Regions from separate parts of the Thalassobacillus sp. B23F22_16 genome, predicted to be linked through region 2. Evidence: a T-box and tRNA genes for the amino acid it is inferred to sense, from the RefSeq annotation. Region 2 holds a T-box; the other holds one or more tRNA genes.

Region 1 (10,544 bases), on a different contig from region 2:
CGATTCCAAGCGTTGCCTTTACGTTATCGTCAACGGCCTCACGAAGCTGTGCAATCCTTCCCTTAACTTTTGCAATGTACGCATCTTCATCATTCAACGTTGCGATACCTGCTGAGTCATAACCACGGTATTCCAGCTTTTCCAGCCCTTTTAATAAAATCTCTTTCGAATCATCATATCCAATATATCCTACAATTCCACACATGTCGGTATTTCCTCCTTAAATCTCCTCAGAAGGGGCAGAGACCGGCACCCGTGAGGGGCAGCGTTCTGCCCCTTTCTCGTGTTTACTATGATTGGTCTGCACTTTATTCAGCTTTGTTGTCCGAAAGAGTCGCCTCTTTGTTTTAAAAGCTGAACAGACGGTTGAAGTGCAACAACCGGGAGGCATCCGCCGAAAGCTCGATGAACCTCCTCCTCGTCAACTATTTTCATGCCGAACGAAAATAGTCCTGGCGCTTTAAATGATTGTTCTTGAAAAACTATCCTCCTTATCTTCCTTGAATGCACCCCTACTCCATTACCTTAGTAAGCCATCTTTAAACCTGCAGGCAAAAAAGCAAGGCTACTAACCATTTTACTCGAGAAAGATTTTAAAGGTCAATCATTATTTTTTCACCTTTACACAAATGACTTCCCATTGTAACAATCTTATAAACTCGACTATAACAAAATATGCGCAGCCAGCTGTGATGTGCCGGCTGCGCATTCTGAAACATTACTCCGTCATACCCAATTCTTCTTGTACAACTTCCACTACTTGATCAACATAATTCTCGCAATCTTCTTCTGTTGGTGCTTCTACCATGATGCGTACAAGTGGTTCCGTACCGGAAGGACGTACAAGAACACGTCCTTGCGTTCCCATCTCTTCTTCTACTGCTTTAATTGTATCCTGAATACGAGGGTGGGTCTGAACCGCAGCTTTATCGGTTACTTTCACATTTTTCAAGACCTGTGGGAATTTCTTCATTTCAGCAGCAAGTTCCGATAACGGCTTGCCTGTATCTTTCATGACATTGATGAGCTGCAATGCACTAAGCATTCCATCCCCTGTCGTATTGTAATCTAAGAAGATGATATGACCGGATTGCTCTCCGCCCAGGTTGTAGCCGCCCTGTCTCATTTCTTCCATTACATATCGGTCGCCTACCGCTGTTTTATCGCTCTTCATCCCATTAGCTTCTATCGCTTTATAGAAACCAAGGTTGCTCATAACCGTAGAGACGACGGTAGAATGATTCAACATGCCGGAATTGTTCATATGCTTCCCGCATATGTACATGATATGGTCTCCGTCAACAATATTACCTTTTTCGTCCACAGCAATCAGTCGATCTCCATCACCATCAAATGCAAGTCCGATATCGGCTCCTTTATCAAGAACAAGCTTCCTGACTGCCTCAGGATGCGTGGACCCTACGCCATCGTTGATGTTCAATCCATCCGGAGATGAACCGATAGAAGAAATATCCGCTTCCAGATCAGCAAACATATGGGATGCAAGTGCGGAAGTGGCGCCGTGAGCACAATCTAATGCAAGATGAAGACCATCGAAGTCATGATCGACCGTCTGTTTCAGATATTGCATATAGCGTTGAGCTCCTTCGAAATAATCGTTTACCTGACCCAGGTCTCCTCCCGTCGGACGAGGAAGGTCATCGCTATCTTTATCGAGTAATCCCTCAATTTCTTCTTCCTGCTCATCGGAAAGTTTGAAACCATCCGGTCCAAAGAATTTAATTCCGTTATCTTCCACCGGGTTGTGGGAAGCAGAAATCATGACACCTGCTTCAGCACCAAGCGCTTTCGTCAAATAGGCTACTCCTGGTGTAGAAATGACACCGACCCTCATGACCTCGGCTCCGATTGAGAGCAGACCAGCTGTTAAAGCTCCCTCCAGCATATGGCAGGAAATCCTCGTATCCCGACCTATCAGAACTTTTGGTCTTTCTACTCCTTTTGTTACTGCATAACCGCCGAATCGTCCTAATTTAAAAGCAAGTTCCGGAGTCAAATCTTTATTTGCTACTCCTCTGACTCCATCTGTACCAAAATATTTTCCCATGATGTCTAATCTCTCCTTCATTCGTTACAAACATTCTATTTTTATCCGATTCGTATCATTGCATTGGGGTCGTTCAGCTCATATGCTGCATTATCCGGCCCGGTTATTTCAATAGGCACTTCGTGCTCCCCAGCCTCTAAACCGGACACATCAATTTCTGCCTGAAAATCTTCCGCTTGTAAATTTTCAATGTCTTCTTCTTTACCAAGAACAGTCAATGATATTTGTTGATCTTCCGGATCCAGAAAACTTACGGACCCTTCTTCAGGAGGGTTTGCTACCCCAATTTCTATTGAGTCGATTACTTGTTCAGACTGATCTTCAGATTCCATCACTTCAATGTCCACTTCTATTGTTTCAGGTTCTACTTTTCGGATACCATCAGGTACTGGTACCTCCACTTCCTGGGTTCCCGATTCAGATAAATCCGTGGTGTCTACATTGATGTTAGCGATTCGGCCAATTTGACTGATTGCCTCCAATGGCCCGTAGATTGTTACCTCCTCCACCTCCGGGGTAACGGATTGGATGGCATAGCCTTCTGCCGGCTCTCCTTCCGCTTGAACCTCTATCGGTACCTGTTTACTTGGTACATCTATAGGCACAGTAACGTCCACCACATTCGGTTCTACCAGCACGTCCAATTCATTTCCTTGCATATCATATACTTTTACAGGAGCCTGGGCGTTTTCTATCGTCTCCGTAGTGTCCCGCACATCGACCATCGCCTTCACAAGCGCTACACTATCCACAAGTTCTTTTCCGCCGGTAATGGTCACTTTCCCAGGAGTAATTTTGGCATCACCGATTTCATAATTTTCCACCAGTTCCTGGTCATTGATCAGGTCCACCCCAACATCAAACTCACGCTCCACTTTTTCCTCAATGGTGACCTGAACGGTTCTAGGTTCAATATTGACGTGAAGTCGATTGGAAATACCACTATGCTGGACATTCACCGTATGAACTCCTGGACCATAACCTTCTAAGTTTACATAGACTTCAAAATTTTTCTGTCTAACTAGTGGTGTCATTACGCTGTTCGGGCCCTCCAATGTCATCGAAACATTTTGAGGCGCTCCACTGACTGTATACTTATCATCATCATAGACCAAGTCCAATGGAATGTTATTCAACACTTCAAATTCACTCGACCCATCATTAATCAATAATGCATCGCTTTGAGAGTTATCATCCAGGTTGACAGTCGTCCACAACAAGACAGCAAGCAATAACGAAATGACACGAATAAACCAGGGGCTGTTAAACCATTTATCCATCTTTCTTCCCCCTCCAGTTCCATGTCTTCACAGGAGCTTTGGTCGGTACATTCAATTCTTTATGAAGGATTTCACTCAGCTTTTCCTGACTCAATTCTCGATGTAACTCTCCATTTTTAGTGCATGATATGTTTCCTGTTTCTTCAGATACAATGATCGTCAGCGCATCAGTTACTTCACTGATTCCCATAGCTGCCCGATGCCGTGTACCCAATTCCTTGGAGATGAATGGACTTTCCGACAATGGCAGGTAGCATGCAGCAGCGACAATTTCATCGCCACGTATGATTACTGCGCCATCGTGTAAAGGGGTATTGGGAATGAAGATATTTGTCAGCAACTCGCTCGTCAACCGGCCTTCGATATTGATTCCGGTTTCCACATAATCTCCCATCCCTGTCTCTCTTTCAATCGTAATCAATGCACCAATCCGGCGCTTAGCCATATAGTTACAAGATTTTATGATGGCCTGGATGGATTTTTCCACCCCTTGATCCTCAGAAGTCGTTCTGCTGAAAAAGCTGCCGCGCCCTAACTGTTCTAACGCACGTCTGAACTCAGGCTGGAAAAGAATGATGATTGCAAGAAAACCCCAGGTAATTGCCTGTGAAGTCAGCCACCTTAAGGTAGTCAGCCCGAATAAGTTGCTAAACAGCCATATCGCCAGGACAACGAATATCCCTTTTAACAGCTGGACTGCCTTCGTTCCCCTGATCAACATGATCAATTTATATACAACAAACCAGACGAGGGCGATATCAATAGCTATAAGTAAGTAATCCAATAAGTCTAGTCCCCCATCAAGCATGCCTACACTTCCTTTTATAAGTAATTACAAGATAAAAACAAAGTACATATAATTATAGCATACTTACCTGTCACAGTGATAATGCTCTCCCATGCCACGCTCATAAAAAGACAGAATCGTCGCACACCTTTAAACCCTTAGTACCACTTATACTTGATCTCTTAACGCTAGAAAAAAAGACTGCCCTGCCTGACAGTCTTTCTCATTATTACTCCTTAGCCAGAGAAAATACACTTTCCCATGTATTTTTGATATGATACCACACCCACTCAAACACTTGGTTCACTTCATTGACTTCCCCGCTGACATAAGCCATATATTTCTCTCCATCGAGAGGGGAATCTTCCCTGCTGTCCTGCTTTAAGAGATCGCCGTTTATAATGGTGACATCTCCATTAACTGCTCCCTCAATTCGTAAATCCCCATTTCGAACGACCAGATCACCGTTAACCGTCACATCTTCCGGTACGATGACCACCTGGTTTTTTATTACTAAGTTTTCTTGTTTAGAAACCGTCACCTGCTGATCTTCTGTCCATGCAGAAAAAATACCGCCGAACATCATCAGGAAAAACACCGCCGCAGCCGTAAAGAACGGATGGTTTCTGAACCACTTCGTATAATGATTACGTTTCTTCTGCTTTGGAAGATTAGCCATCACGTTTGAGGTGAAGTCCTGGGGTGCCGATATGGGACTTGAACTCTTCACCAGACTGATTGTCCGTTTCAGCTCATGAAAGTGGGTCTGGCACTCCTGGCATGCCTGGAGGTGCATGCGCAATTTCTTTTCTTCCGCTTGCGTTAAATGGTCGTCTAAATATTTATGCATTAAAGCGATAGCTTCTTCTTTACAATTCATTCCCTCTCACTCCTTTACACGTGGCGAAGCCTTTTTCGCAACGTTTCCCTCCCCCGGTGAATCCGGGTTTTCACGGTACCTACAGGAATTTCCAACACATCTGCTATTTCCTGCAGGGACAGTTCATCTAAAAACCTTAGTACAATTACACTACGGTATTTAGGAGGTAATGCTAATATCTCTTTGTGAATATAAGTCTGTAATTCCAGACTTTCCACTTCTTCTTCGGGCAAAGCTTGATCTGCCGCTATTTGGGAGTACATGCTCAATCCTTCCGTCCCCTTTACTTCCGCATCCAGAAAATAATCCGGTTTCTTTTTACGTATGCGGTCGATGGTAAGGTTGGTAGCAATTCGATAGAGCCAGGTTGAAAACTTCCTCCGTTCATCAAAGCGGTCAATGTTGGTATAGGCCCGAATAAAGGCTTCCTGTGCAAGATCCTCTGCTTCATGAGCGTTTCCTATCATACGGAAACAAATTTGATACACTTTATTTTGATAAAAAGAAACTACATCTTCAAATGCAGCCTGATTTCCTTTTTTTATTTGTTTGATTTTCTCTTTTATCACGGTTTCCATTCTTTTATACCTCCGCTAAACTTGCGGTATTACCTGTACGAATGAGCAGCTCGTAAGGTTTCAAAAAATATCTAAGAAAATTTCCCCGTTTAAAGTTTAACATTTTTCATAGCAGGGTATGGACATTCAAATAAAAAAATAATTACATTTATATTATTGGAGGGCGTCATGGAACAAAAAAAGTTGATTTTAGTGGAAATTGAAAGATGCAGAAAAGAAATGAATGATTTGAGCAAACATTTAGATTTATCTTCCGAAGAGGTAGTAAGTATAAGCAGACAATTAGATGAATTGCTTAACCAATTTGAAAAAGCGAGATAATAATAACAGCAACCTATCCTTAAAGATAAGCTGCTGTTATTTTTTTACTTTAAATTTAACTTTGTTAAAATACTAAAGTGTAAGAAAATCTAAGGCTTTCGCCATAAGTACTTAGCCAAGTTTTTCTAATCGCTTTATAATAATTTCTCCCCGAATAAAGAGCCCATCAGACCTACAGCCACACTTGCTGTCTTATTTTTTTCGTCAAGAATCGGATTTACTTCAACAAATTCAGCCGAAGTCACCAGACCAGACTCATGCAGCATTTCCATAGCTAAGTGACTCTCCCGATAGCTCAATCCACCCATGACAGGCGTTCCTACTCCTGGAGCAGTATCCGGATCTAAACCATCCAGATCCAGACTCAAATGAAGCCCATCGGTACGATCTTTCAAGTATTCGATGGTTTCCTGCATCACAGCGGACATGCCAAGCCGGTCGACTTCATGCATTGTAAAAACCTTTATTCCTTTTTCTTTAATCAGCTCTCGCTCCCCTGCATCCAAAGAACGTGCACCAATAATGACGATGTTCTCTGGCTTCACTTTCGGCTGGTAACCATGGATGTTGACCAGCCTCTGGTGGCCAATACCCAGACTGACGGCAAGCGGCATTCCATGAATGTTGCCAGACGGCGATGTTTCATTGTTATTCAAATCACCATGAGCATCATACCAAATGACACCGAGATTTTCATAATGCTTAGACACACCCGCAAGTGTTCCTATTGCAATACTATGGTCACCGCCAAGAATAAGCGGGAAACTTCCCTCTTCGATTATGTCATCTACTTGTTGTGCGAGCTTTTCGTTACCTTCCATCACTTCATTCAAGTTGCGTAGGTTATCAACAAGTTCCTTTTGTTCACCCTTCTGCTGCGCAATTTCAACATTGCCCAGGTCTTCGATCGCAAGCTCCAACTTTTCTAACCGCTCGAGAACCCCTGCATAGCGAATCGCGCTCGGTCCCATATCTACGCCGCGTCGGTTTTGTCCCAGATCCATCGGTACTCCCAAAATCGATAGCTTCTTCATCATTTCATCCTCCTTCTTCTACTCTCCATTATTGTAGACGCTTTCAGACAAATGACTCAACCGGACATGATTGTGTATATATATACGGTAGCTCTCGCAGCTACTCGTCTCGCGCACAGGTATGTATGACGCTTGTAATAAACGAAAAAAAGCTGACATGGTAGTAGCATGTCAGCTTTTTTCTCGTCTGAATTTATGAAGTCGCTAGTAATGGTACAAGAAATGGTGGAGCCTAGCGGGATCGAACCGCTGACCTCCTGCGTGCAAAGCAGGCGCTCTCCCAGCTGAGCTAAGGCCCCGATGTAAGAAGTTTATTCGACGTAGCCAAAAATCGTATTTATGCAGCACTTCCAGTACACGATCAATCTTTAGCAAGGATGTTTACTCGACGTAGCAAAAGATTACATGGAGCGGGAGACGGGATTCGAACCCGCGACCCCCACCTTGGCAAGGTGGTGTTCTACCACTGAACTACTCCCGCTTAACAGTGATACAAGTGAGCCATGAAGGATTCGAACCTTCGACCCTCTGATTAAAAGTCAGATGCTCTACCAACTGAGCTAATGGCTCATTATTTAATGAAATATTACAACCTAATTGAGTAATGTGCTCGTCTCGTTGCTAGCTTATTCGGTGAAGCATACGCTCCTCGCAAAGCCTACGATGATGTAGTTCAAGGAAGTTTACGGCTTCTCTACCAACTGAGCTAATGGCTCATTAATAAAAATGGCTGGCCCAGCTGGATTCGAACCAGCGCATGACGGAATCAAAATCCGCTGCCTTACCGCTTGGCTATGGGCCATTAAAAAAATAGTACAAGTAATAAGTACTATTTGCTTTTTTTATAAAGTTAATTCATAGGAAAATGAAATAAATGGTGGAGGGAGTAGGACTCGAACCTACGAACCCGATGGGAGCGGATTTACAGTCCGCCGCGTTTGGCCAACTTCGCTATCCCTCCAAGAAAGTCACTTAAGAATTATAACAGAAAAACCTTTTATAATTCAACAGTTTTCTACAAGAAATTATTGGTGTTTCTAAAGGAAAATAATCAACGGTGCCCTTACAGGACTACTATTGTTTTCCAGCAAGAAGTCTATTCGACGTTGTAGGAAAACATTCAATGGTGCCGGCCAGAGGACTTGAACCCCCAACCTACTGATTACAAGTCAGTTGCTCTACCAATTGAGCTAGACCGGCAAATTTCAATGGTGGAGGATGCAGGGTTCGAACCTGCGACCCCTTGCTTGTAAGGCAAGTGCTCTCCCAGCTGAGCTAATCCTCCAAAGTGGTGACCCGTACGGGATTCGAACCCGTGTTACCGCCGTGAAAGGGCGGTGTCTTAACCACTTGACCAACGGGCCATTGAAGCAGTTGACAGCCTTTTGAAAGGTTGTCCTCTCAAACTGACAAATATTATTATATACAGCCGCTTAGTACTTTGTAAAGAGAAATTTTAATTTTTTTTCTTATTGCTTTCTCTCCCCACATTCTATTGAAAAAAGGTGCCCTTGAAACTCCAATCATCTACATTGAAATTAGCCTCTATTACTGTCTCATATATGACTTTGAATTCTCTCTTAACATGGACTTTGTCTCGTTTATTTTTAAATTCGTCTCTCATAATTTCGATATTGTCTCTCAATAGTTAAAAATTTGCTCTATTCTAATGTACTTGTCTCAAATATAGGACGCTTGTCTCGCTTATTGATAAAAAATAAGCAAAAAAGTAATCGCCGGGATCATCAAAAAAAGAGCTGCCCCGATCTGGGGCAGCTCCTTCACACCTTATTCTTCTGTGTTAATATACAGTTTTCCTTCTGCAGCTTCCTCAGCCACATTACCATAATCATCGGCAGCTTTTACAACAATCTCGGCACCTTCTGCTACTAGGTTAGAGGTTGCTGTCCAGTAGCCAACATAATGCCCTTCTTCCGTCTCCATCATTGGCAGCTCTGTAGCCTGATCAGAGAAGTTAGTAAGTGGCATTCTGATATAGAAAGTTGCGTCAAGTCCAGGATCGGCATCAAACTCGATCTTGACAGACTCACCAGCCTGCATATACTTATCTTCTGTTGGTTGTAGATTTTCAATATCAGTTGCATTAAATTTAGCATCCACAGTGACTGACTCTTCCGCACTGTTACCCGCTAAATCTGTTGCAATGACTACTATTTCGTTTTCACCTTCTGATAGCATGATGCGTTTGGAGTATGCACCGTCCTCATCCACATCAGCAGTTTGACCATTTACTTCGACGCGATCAAGATTTTCTTCTTCTACTTGACCTGCAACTGTAATGACTTCTTTATTTGTTTTATCGCCATTTGTTGGAGTGTCAATTGTCAAGACAGGGTTGTCTTGATCCAATGTCACTACTACAGGTGCAGATGGTTCAGTGGAACCGTTATCCATGGAAGATATCGCTGTCAGCTCATTTTCTCCTGTGTCCAGGGTGATATCAACAGCAAAACTTCCATCTTCAGTAGCTTCTGTAGTGCCTGCCTCCTCACCATCGTTGTAGACAGTGACTGTTGTCGTTGGTGCAGCACTACCTTCTACTGTAATGGATTCCTGATTGGTATAGGACCCATCAGCTGGAGATTCAATTACAGGAGCCTCCGCCGCATAATCGACTAGTGCTCTAATCATGTAATTGCCTTCCGCTTCTGGAGATTTGCTCCAGCTGCCGCCTACAAGCTGCCAGCTGCGGTCAGCATAGTCTCCATCTTCATCCGTAGCCAGACCAGGCGTATTAGGATTAGGATGGGTTTGAATATAAACCATATAGAAATCTCCATTAGCAACTATTCCTTTATCGGAGAGGTCTACATGAGTCCATTCCCCATTCCTTAACGCCTCTGCATCATATGGACCACCAATTTTTTCACCTGGTGCCCCATCTGTTCCTGTAGCATCATAAACTTCTACCTGGAACTCATTGCCGCCCGGTACTGGCCATTCCTCTGTCCAGAAGCGGAACAGTCCACCAGTAACCATAGCGGACTCCTGTCCTTCTTCCAGGGTCATTTTAACAGCCCAGCCATTACCAGCATCATAGAATGCACGAGCGTTTTCGGCAGTACCGTCATCATATCCGATTTCACCTGGATAACCGATGAATGGTGCCAATTCTACTTCCACTGTGTTGGTAGCACCACCCTCGATGGTAACAGGGACATCTTCGCCATGATAGGACGGAGCCATCACTCTTAAAGTATAATCGCCTTCATAAGCTTCTAGAGTGAATGTGCCATCTTCTCCTGTTTCAACGGGGGCTACTGCGGCATCTTCGATAAGCATCAAGGTAGCGCCCTCGATTGGTTCACCAGTCTGTTCGTTTGTTACGGTGCCTTCCAGTGTACCTGTCGCAATAGGATTCAGCGTGAAGTTAGCACTTACTGATCCGTCTTCTGGAACAGATACGGATTGCTCACTTGGATGGAAACCATAAGCATCCGCCACAACCGTAAAGTCACCTGCAGCATGCATTAATCGGTAACTTCCATCGGCAGGATTCGTACTGACCGATCGATCAGATTCTACCACGCTAACCGTTGCATCCAGAGGTAATACGTTTGGCTGTTTTTCTTTTT
Region 2 (10,544 bases):
GAATTTGGCGAAACTATTCTAAGAGAAGATGGTGCAATCGACCGCAAAAAATTAGGATCGATCATCTTTCAGGATGAAGAGAAAAGAAAAGTATTGAACAGTATTGTCCACCCGGCTGTACGCCAACGTATGATCGAGCAGCGTGACTATTATTGTAACCAGGAAGTACCTGCTGTGGTATTGGATATCCCTTTACTTTTTGAAAGTAAGTTAACTCATTTTGTTGACAAAACCATAGTGGTTTATGTAGATGAAGATGTGCAGATCAATCGATTAGTGGAAAGGGATGATTCCAGCAGAGAAGAGGCTTTGCAAAGAATAAAAGCCCAGCTTCCAGTTAAAGAAAAAGCAGAAATGGCAGATGAGGTCATTGATAATAACGGAAGCAAACAAGAATCATATCAGCAATTGACTACCATTCTTAGAAAGTGGAAGGTTATTGGATGATTTAATAGGTATTTTTTAGGGAACGACGCTATTAGGCGTCGTTTTTTTAAAGAAAACATGAACTTTATTGACCATGAATGCTTACAATGTGTTATACTATTTGTGAAAATTAACCGTCAAAAGTATATCATATATAGGAGGCTCTTATTATGAATAAAACCCGCATCGCTATTAATGGTCTAGGCAGAATTGGACGTATGGTACTACGAAGAGCAATAATGGAGGAAACTCTCGATGTAGTGGCCATAAATGCGAGCTATCCTGCCGAAACACTTGCTCACATGATTAAATATGATAGTGTACACGGGCGTTTTAGCAAAGAAGTGAAAGCGCTTAATGATAGCTTGGAAATAGATGGAAAAGAAATAAAGTTATGCTCTACACGTGATCCTCGGGAACTGCCGTGGAAACATCTGGATATTGATGTAGTAATTGAAGCCACCGGAAAATTTAAAACGAAAGAAGATGCTGGTCTGCATCTGGAAGCCGGTGCTAAAAAGGTAGTGATAACTGCTCCAGGCAAACAGGTAGATGCCACGATTGTTATGGGCGTAAACGGGGACGAATATGACACGGCAAAACATGACGTGATCTCTAATGCGTCTTGTACAACCAACTGTCTTGCTCCTGTCGTAAAGGTGCTCGATGATGAGTTTGGTATTGAAAATGGATTAATGACTACCGTACACGCATTTACAGGAGATCAGAAAAATGTTGATAACCCTCATAAAGATTTACGCAGGGCTCGAGGCTGTACGCAATCGATTATCCCTACCTCTACAGGAGCAGCGAAAGCATTGGGTGAAGTACTCCCTCATATGAATGGCAAGCTGCATGGTATGGCTTTGCGTGTACCGACACCTAACGTGTCACTTGTTGATTTGGTTGTCGATTTGAAACAGGATGTTACAGCAGAACAAATCAATGAAACATTTAAGCAGGCGGCAGATCATGGCTTGAAAGGCATCCTGCAATATAGTGATGAACCACTGGTTTCCATTGATTATACGACGTCTGAATTCTCTTCTATCATTGATGGCCTGTCAACAATGGTCATGAGTGATAGAAAAGTGAAAGTATTGGCATGGTACGACAATGAATGGGGCTATTCCTGCCGCGTCGTCGACCTTGCAAAGCACGTTGGCAGCAAGCTGATGCAAAAGAAAGAAGCACATGTTTCTTAATAACAGGACTATCCCCCATTAAGATGGAAAAGGAAATATTTCCAAGGTTTATCCATGATGTTAAATAATTAACTTGCAAAACAAGGGTAAACCATATATAATTTCTTTGAACTTCTGAATTCTTGCAATCAGATGGCTACTCAAAGGGTTAGGACCTCTCTGGACTAACTTTCCCCCGTGGTAGTTATTTCCGTAGTATTCGGAAGTCGATCTTTAACCGTTAAAAGGGGGATACCATATTATGGATACAATGGGAAGACATGTTATTGCGGAATTATGGAACTGCAATATGGATAAATTGAACGACATCAACTATATTGAAAAAGTTTTCGTTGATGCTGCACTTAGAGCAGGAGCTGAAGTGAGGGAGGTAGCTTTTCACAAGTTTGCCCCACATGGAGTCAGCGGTGTGGTCATCATTTCTGAATCACACTTGACTATCCACAGCTTTCCTGAACATGGCTATGCTAGTATAGACGTATATACATGCGGAGATAGAATAGACCCGAATGTTGCTGCTGATTATATATCAGAAGCATTAGAAGCACAAACAAATGAAAGTGTAGAGGTCCCACGTGGAATGGGACCTGTAGAGGTACAACAGACAAAAGCTTTATAAAGAAAGATAGGAAAGCCACTAGACGCCTGCGTCTGTGGCTTTTTTGGTGTTGCAGAGAACAACAAGGACTTGAATAGTTGTTCATTTAACAATAGGCATGTTTCTACATATTATCCGACATTTTTTGCTGTCATCATTTATGCTTTACTAAAAAACATGTTAAAATAAAATAAGTATAAGCACGGAAGAGGGAAATCGAGAAGGAGATACGCATGAAAAAGTTTATTTCAAAGTATTTAACGAGTCACTCAGAGACAAGGGAAAATCATGAGGACGAGGCGTTACAGACCCATTACTATAAGACGACTAAAGATAAAGCATTACAGGCTGTACTGGAAGTTTTTGAGGGAGGAGAATATAGTATCCTTTCTACTTCAGAGGAACATGGAGAAGTCAGCGTCAATTACAAAGGGAAGAAGAAAGCTTTTATTGTTGCCAGTATCGTAATGGTCAAGCCGTTCCGGACAGCGGTGGATTTCTCTGTAAGTACCGAATCTGGCGGCCCTGTAGACTTTGGCTTCAGCAGGAATCTGATTATCCAGTTAAATGAAAAGCTGAAGAAACGATTGCCTTACTTGGAAACCTCGATGGCCAATAAATTGAATCAATAGAATAAATGCTTGTTGTATAGCGGTGGAGATGATCGTAAGTGAGATGCCCAAATTGCCAATTTAAAAATACCAAGGTGCTGGATTCGCGACCAATTGAGGAAGGCAGAGCGATTCGCAGACGTAGAGAATGCGAACAGTGTGGATTCCGGTTCACCACTTTTGAGCGGATTGAAGAAGTGCCTCTTATTGTCGTGAAAAAAGAAGGGACAAGAGAGGAATTCAGTCGTGAAAAGTTGATGCGAGGTCTGATTAAGGCTTGTGAAAAAAGACCCGTCGCTTTAGAAGAAATAGAGACAATTGCTTTAGAAGTGGAAAAGGAATTAAGGAATCAGGGTAATTCAGAAGTAATGAGTGAAGATATCGGAGAAATGGTGATGGAACGGCTGGCTAAAGTGGATGACGTCGCTTATGTACGTTTTGCATCCGTTTATCGTCAATTTAAAGATATTAATGTTTTTCTGGATGAATTAAAAGATTTAATTAAACGGGAAGACTGATGTCCGGGAAGCTAAGCCGGGCTCTTTTTTCTTTTTATTTCGGTTATTGGGGGTGGAGATGATGAATCAATCGATTGGTAAACTATTGCCGGTAGACGGATATTGTGTGCAATTGAATGGAAGCGTACCAAGAGACTATGGGAATGCATTGTCTCACTTATACCAGCCGATCATTGGTGTAGAAGCAGTCACGCTTTATCAGACGCTGTTAAGTGAATATGATTTAGCAGCGGAACCTGAAGTCCATTCGCATCATACATTGATGAATTATTTAGCGATGCCCCTTGACCGAATATATAATGCCCGTAGAAAATTGGAAGCTATTGGTTTGATGCAGACCCTTTCTACGGAGGAAGAGTCGCGCGCCTGCTATATTTATAATTTACAGCCACCATTTTCACCGGAACAATTCTTTTATGATGATATGCTCTCTTTATTACTTAATCATGAATTGGGAGCAGATAAGTACAACAAGCTGCGGAACCGTTTTATGAGAGTGAAATATCCACTAACAGACTGTGAAAATATAACGGCGTCGTTCGATGAAATATTTCATGACTACCAGACATCTGGACCTGCATTTACTGCAAGAATGGCGGAAAAAGATTCGACCCTGGTCACGTTGCAGCAAGCAAACGGTCCTCTTTTGCAGGATGACCGCATCGATTTCAACTGGATATATCAATCATTAAAAGAAAAAATGTATCCAGCTGAAAAAATTTTGAATGTCCGTTATAAACGAATCATGATGCAGCTTGCTTCGTTATATGATTTGTCCTCCCAGGATTTAGAAAAAGCGATCGGATGGGCTTTGAATGAAGAGAATCAACTGAACGTGGCCGAGTTGAAAGAGGCTTGCCATGATCTGTCGCCGAAAAAAGGGAAAGTCACTTCCATGAAAACGGTAGAAACCAGGGATAAATGGACAGACAAACAAGCAGACGATGTAAAGACTTCAAAAGAAGAACAATTCATCTCGATGCTGGAAAGAAAATCACCGAAAGAACTTCTGGAGGACTTGTCCACTGGTAATAAAGCTTCTGAGCAAGATCTGAAGCTGATTCGTGATGTAATGACGGAACAGGGATTATCACCAGGTGTCATGAATGTCCTCGTACATTATGTCCTCTTGAAAACGGATATGAAATTATCTAAAGCATATTTAGAGAAAATTGCGAGCCATTGGGCAAGAAAAAATGTTACTACTGTACGCCAGGCTATGACAATGGCAAAAGCTGAACATCAAAAGTATCAGCAATGGGGAAAAAATAATAAAAGCAGAGGGAAGAAACAAACGAAAGAGATTATACCCGATTGGTTCAAAGAAAACCAAAATGATGGCAAACAGCAGCAGGAAGAGAAAAAGAGCAATAGCAAAATTAACAAAGAAGAAATTGCTGCTCGAATCAAACGGATAACGAATAATGGAAATTGAAAAACAGGGTGTGATGGAAAATGGAACCGATACAATCCTCTCTTAAAAGGTGGATGCGTGAAAATAAAAACTTCCAGGGGCATTTTACTAAGATTAAACAGGAACTGTTGGCATCTCCAAATGTGCAATCCTTACTTCGTAAATATCCCGAATTGAATGAGCAAGCATTGGAAAAGCAGCTGATGAAGCTTTATGAATACGAGAGCCAATCTAAAAAATGTGAGCAGTGCCCTTCTTTAGAGGGTTGTATCAATATTCTTCCAGGTCATACTCCGCACCTCACGGTAGAGGGAAAGCAGCTCCACCTTTCCTATGATAAATGTCCCAGGAAAGTAAGGCAGGAACAGCAGCAGAAACAGGAATCTTTAGTGAAAAGTCTTTATATGCCAAAAGAAATTCTGGAAGCCAGTTTAGATCGTATTGATTTATCAGATGATGATCGAGCAGATGCTATTGCCCGCATGATTAGTTACCTGGAAGGAATAAATGACGAACTCCCGAAGAAAGGGTTGTATTTTCATGGCCCATTCGGTGTAGGGAAAACGTATTTCTTAGGTGCAGTAGCCAATCGTTTAAGTGAAAAGAATATTCCTTCGATGATTATTTATATGCCGGAGTTTGTGAGAGAAATGAAATCCTCGATTAAAGATGATACTTTGAACGAAAAAATTCAGGCATTTAAAACAGTCCCTGTACTGATGCTGGATGATATAGGGGCAGAATCTCAATCGGCCTGGTTCCGGGATGAAATACTTGGCTCCATTCTTCAGTACAGGATGATGGAGCGGCTGCCTGTATTTTTCAGTTCCAATTACAATATGAAGGAACTTCAGGAAGTTTTCACGACTTCGAATCGCGGTGATGTAGAACGTGTCAAAGCTTCACGGATCATTGAACGGATTAAACAGGTCAGTGAAGTGATACCTTTATATGGTGATAATCGTAGAAATTGAATAACTTTTCCGCTATGCCTATACAGTTATCGAACTGTATGGGCATTTTTTCATCTCCTTGTCCATATAGATAGAATAGATTGATTGTTGTTAGGGGGAACGGGGCTGATATGATACGTTTCTTTTTCATTTCAAGGCAAGAGACGATAACATTTTGTGATGCAATTATGCGGGAAGGTGCAAAGTTCGAAGTCCAATGGAAGGGGGATGATAAAGGCGGAAATCAAGTCTCTCTATTTGGAAGTGATTGGGGAGAGAGGGAAAGAGATATATTAGTTAATATATTATTAGAAGTGGTTTTCAAATACCGACTCCCATCATGGCAAAAACAACTAATCATGAAAAAATTCTATTATCAGGATGAAGAAGAAATCAACCGGATTATTGAGATATGTGAGTGGCTGAATGATAGTGAACAACGTAAAAAGCTAGGTGTTAACTTGCCATCGCTGGAGGAGAGCATCAAATCTTTTATTCGAAAAAGAATACAATTGAAAAGTGTTGTGAATTTCAATGAAATTATGCCTTTTTGTTTTCAGCATGCACGGTCACTATTGCTGAATTATATCGGTGCGGCACTCGATGAATTTAAGCGAGAAGAGGAGTATTTATTGTGGGTGGATTCTTTACGTCATTATATGAAAGATAAGCACTCAAAAGTGGACGAACTGCATCTTCTTCAGCGACAACAAATTCATTTTTATAGAAAAGACGGTAGTCTTTTATCTAAAATGGAGATTAAGTCATTGCTAAAAAAAGAACCGATACGTATATTTTCAGGTGAAAATGACGATTATAGTATCATGGCTGCATTGGTTTATGCACCTAAGAAAATTTACCTTTACGGAGACCCTTTTGAGCCGAAGATTCAAACAATCATTAATATCTTCCAGGAAAAAGCAATTTGTAAGCCGGTTCAGGCTTTTCCTTTTCATCACCCGTCCCATGCCCATTAAAAATGGGCTTGATTTCTCTTGGCACTATCGCTATAATACGTACATATCCTATAACATCAAGGTAACGATGAGGACACGGACGAAAGTCATCGATGCGAAAGAGAGGGAAGCCGCCGGCTGAAAGCTTCCTGCATACGAGCTTCTGTTCACCACCTCTGAACCCTTTCTGTGAACAGTGCAGTAGCAGAAAGCGTATGGTCTGCGTTAAAGATGTCAATGAGCCGCATAAATTTTGCGGGAATTAGGGTGGAACCGCGAGTCAACGCTCGTCCCTTTGCCAATTGGGCAGAGGGATGGGCGTTTTTTATTTATACAAAAAAGATAGGAGTGAAAGGTCATGTCTGAACAAATTCAAATCACTTTCCCGGACGGCAATGTCAAAGGTTTTTCTAAAGGAACGACAGGGGAAGATATAGCAGGAGATATTTCGCCCGGCCTGAAGAAACAAGCACTTGCCATTAAGCTTAATGGGGAGATGTATGATTTACGCAGGCCAATAGAACAGGATGGAGCTGTCGAAATCATCACATATAAAAACCCGGAAGGGCTGGAGGTTCTTCGGCACTCTACAGCTCATCTCATGGCCCAGGCCTTAAAACGGTTATACGGGAATGTAAAACTGGGGGTCGGACCTGTTATTGAAAGTGGCTTTTACTATGATATCGATATGGAAGAATCCTTGACGCCGGAAGACCTTCCTAAAATCGAAAAGGAAATGAAAAAGATAGTCAATGAAAACCTGGAAATCGAACGGTTAGAAGTGAGCCGGGAAAAAGCGAAAGAAATGTATCGGGATATCGGGGATGATCTTAAGATTGAACTGATCGAGGATATTCCTGAAGGTCAACCGATTACAATTTATAAACAAGGAGAATTTTTCGATCTGTGCCGTGGTGTACACGTGCCGCAGACAAGCAAAATCAAGATCTTCAAACTACTCAGCATTTCAGGGGCCTACTGGCGTGGTGACAGCAACAATAAAATGCTGCAGCGTATTTATGGTACGGCTTTTGAAAAACAAGGGCAACTGGATGAGTACCTTCGTCTTCTTCAGGAAGCGAAGGAACGCGACCACCGTAAACTGGGTAAAGAACTGGAGATTTTTACTGTCAATCAAAAAGTCGGCCAAGGGCTGCCGTTATGGCTGCCGAAAGGAGCAACTATTCGCCGTACCATTGAACGTTATATTGTTGATTTAGAGGAACGTCTTGGTTATGACCATGTCTATACTCCGGTATTAGGGAGTGTCGATTTATATAAAACAAGCGGGCACTGGGATCATTATAAAGATGATATGTTTCCGGTCATGGAAATGGATAACGAAGACCTGGTACTTCGCCCGATGAACTGTCCCCATCATATGATGGTATATAAAAATCAATTGCACAGCTATCGTAACCTGCCTGTTCGCATCGCAGAATTAGGAACTATGCATCGCCATGAAATGTCCGGTGCATTAGCCGGTTTACAGAGAGTCCGTGCGATGACTTTAAATGATGCTCATATCTTCAGTCGCCCAGACCAGTTGAAAGACGAATTCATACGGGTTGTCCGACTCGTTCAGGCCGTTTATGAAGACTTTGGTATCACTGATTATTATTTCCGTTTGTCTTACCGTGACCCGGAGGATAAAGAGAAATATGTCGACAATGATGAAATGTGGAACAAAGCCCAGGCCATGTTGAAGGAGACTATGGAAGATCTTGGGGTAGAGTATGTAGAGGCAGAAGGAGAAGCTGCATTCTATGGCCCGAAACTTGATGTCCAAGTCAAAACAGCACTTGGAAAAGATGAAACACTCTCTACTGTACAGTTGGACTTCCACTTGCCAGAGCGGTTTGATCTGACTTATGTTGGTGAAGATGGTAAAGACCACCGCCCAGTTGTTATTCACCGCGGTGTCGTATCGACTATGGAACGTTTTGTCGCATTTCTGATTGAAGAGTATAAGGGCGCGTTCCCTACTTGGCTTGCTCCTGTCCAGGCAAAAATTATTCCAGTATCAGCAGATGCTCACTTGGATCATGCTAAGAAGCTTGAAGATGAACTGCGTGAAGCGGGCATTCGAGTCGAAGTGGACGAACGTGACGAAAAAATCGGTTATAAAATCCGCGAAGCCCAAATCCAAAAAGTACCATTCGCACTTGTTATCGGAGATAAAGAAATCGAACACAATTCTGTTAATGTCCGTCGTTATGGAGAAAAGAATTCTGAGACTAAGCCATTGGATATATTCAAGTCAGAAATCACAAACGAAATCGAGCAGAAAATCCTGACTAAAAAGTAATCGGTTATAATTACAAAACTGGTACGGGTGTGGAACATAAAATAGTTTCATGCTCGTACTTTTTTTATTATATTGTTGATTTCTGGGATGGTTTTCGATATTCTTATATAGTCAGTCTGATGGTTAATTGGTGGATGTTTGACATGTTCACCATACCGTGATATTATATTTTAGGTGAACAATAAAAGAACGGATCTGAGACAAGTAGAAGCACCCGCTTCTCACCTGATCGACGCATCAAGCAGTTGGCAGGTCACTAATCCTTTTGAAGTCGAATGGGATACGTGTGGGTGCATTGTGATGTGCCGACACTTTTTTTATTGCTTTAAAATCACTTGTCGATGACAGATCTTTATATTTTCCTAAAATTATTTGGAGGTGGCTGGTTATTAGCAAAGATAACATGAACGTTAATGAGAAAATCAGAGCACGTGAAGTACGTCTCATTGATAACAACGGTGACCAATTAGGAGTTAAATCTCGTCAAGAAGCACTTGAGATCGCTCAAAACGCCAATCTTGACTTAGTATTGGTAGCTCCAAACGCAAAACCACCGGTCTGCCGCATCATGGATTACGGTAAATACCGTTTCGAACAGCAGAAGAAAGAAAAAGAAGCTCGTAAAAAGCAGACTACCATCAAGGTGAAAGAAGTCCGCTTAAGCCCTGGAATTGAAGAGCATGACTTCAATACAAAACTGCGCAATGCTCGTAAATTCCTCGAAAAAGGCGATAAAGTGAAAGCTTCTGTCCGTTTCCGTGGACGTGCAATTACGCATAAAGAACTTGGGCAAAAAGTTCTTGAGCGTATGGCGGAAGAGTGCAAGGACGTTGCACAAGTTGAGACGAAGCCGAAGATGGAAGGCCGCAGCATGTTCTTGATGCTGGCGCCATTGGCTGAAAAGTAAGCACAGATTGAACTAAGCAGAAGGAGGAACTACTCATGCCAAAAATGAAAACCCATAAAGGTTCTCAAAAACGATTTAAAAAGACAGGTAGTGGAAAGGTGAAACGCTCTCATGCGTTCACAAGCCACTTGTTCGCGAACAAGTCTACAAAACAGAAGCGTAAATTGCGTAAAGCCACCCTTGTATCTAAGGGCGACTTGAAGCGTATCGCTCAAATGCTGCCAAAAAAATAAGACAACTAAGATATATGATCCAAAATAGGAGGGATTTATCATGCCACGTGTAAAAGGTGGAACAGTGACACGCCAACGTCGTAAACGTGTCCTTAAATTAGCAAAAGGTTATTATGGTTCAAAACATGCATTATTCAAAACTGCAAAACAGCAAGTGATGAAGTCAGGTCAATATGCTTACCGTGACCGTCGTCAGAAAAAGCGCGACTTCCGTAAGCTATGGATCGCTCGTATCAATGCTGCAGCTCGTATGAACGACATTTCATACAGCCGTATGATGCACGGCCTTAAGCTTGCAGGAATCGAAGTAAACCGTAAGATTCTTGCTGATCTTGCTGTTACTGATGAAAAAGGTTTTGCAAGCCTTGCTGAAAAAGCAAAATCAGCACTAAAATAAGTTATGTCTGAGGCCATT

The links. The T-box of region 2 lies ahead of thrS (threonine--tRNA ligase). A T-box ahead of a tRNA ligase gene usually reads a tRNA of that ligase, here a tRNA-Thr.
Region 1: it has a tRNA-Thr gene. The T-box ahead of thrS (threonine--tRNA ligase) is inferred to sense a tRNA for this amino acid. The anticodon was not compared.

Annotation. Positions count from the first base shown of each region.
Region 1 is NZ_JBIEKD010000012.1:110,860-121,403, forward strand. It holds gene glmS (glutamine--fructose-6-phosphate transaminase (isomerizing)) at 1-205, opposite strand, end outside; gene glmM (phosphoglucosamine mutase) at 719-2,068, opposite strand; gene ACGTNI_RS11300 (CdaR family protein) at 2,110-3,348, opposite strand; gene cdaA (diadenylate cyclase CdaA) at 3,341-4,156, opposite strand; gene ACGTNI_RS11310 (zf-HC2 domain-containing protein) at 4,365-5,015, opposite strand; gene sigW (RNA polymerase sigma factor SigW) at 5,030-5,593, opposite strand; gene ACGTNI_RS11320 (aspartyl-phosphate phosphatase Spo0E family protein) at 5,762-5,914, shown strand; gene rocF (arginase) at 6,049-6,951, opposite strand; tRNA gene ACGTNI_RS11330 (tRNA-Ala) at 7,172-7,247, opposite strand; tRNA gene ACGTNI_RS11335 (tRNA-Gly) at 7,355-7,429, opposite strand; tRNA gene ACGTNI_RS11340 (tRNA-Lys) at 7,446-7,518, opposite strand; tRNA gene ACGTNI_RS11345 (tRNA-Gln) at 7,676-7,750, opposite strand; tRNA gene ACGTNI_RS11350 (tRNA-Tyr) at 7,824-7,909, opposite strand; tRNA gene ACGTNI_RS11355 (tRNA-Thr) at 8,073-8,148, opposite strand; tRNA gene ACGTNI_RS11360 (tRNA-Val) at 8,158-8,233, opposite strand; tRNA gene ACGTNI_RS11365 (tRNA-Glu) at 8,238-8,312, opposite strand; gene ACGTNI_RS11370 (S8 family serine peptidase) at 8,737-10,544, opposite strand, start outside.
Region 2 is NZ_JBIEKD010000006.1:126,380-136,923, reverse strand. It holds gene coaE (dephospho-CoA kinase) at 1-447, shown strand, start outside; gene ACGTNI_RS07205 (glyceraldehyde-3-phosphate dehydrogenase) at 597-1,631, shown strand; gene speD (adenosylmethionine decarboxylase) at 1,873-2,250, shown strand; gene ACGTNI_RS07195 (cytosolic protein) at 2,463-2,861, shown strand; gene nrdR (transcriptional regulator NrdR) at 2,900-3,358, shown strand; gene ACGTNI_RS07185 (replication initiation and membrane attachment family protein) at 3,420-4,793, shown strand; gene dnaI (primosomal protein DnaI) at 4,814-5,746, shown strand; gene ytxC (sporulation protein YtxC) at 5,857-6,702, shown strand; T-box leader at 6,758-6,979, shown strand; gene thrS (threonine--tRNA ligase) at 7,040-8,989, shown strand; ribosomal protein L20 leader region at 9,186-9,313, shown strand; gene infC (translation initiation factor IF-3) at 9,393-9,896, shown strand; gene rpmI (50S ribosomal protein L35) at 9,932-10,129, shown strand; gene rplT (50S ribosomal protein L20) at 10,170-10,526, shown strand.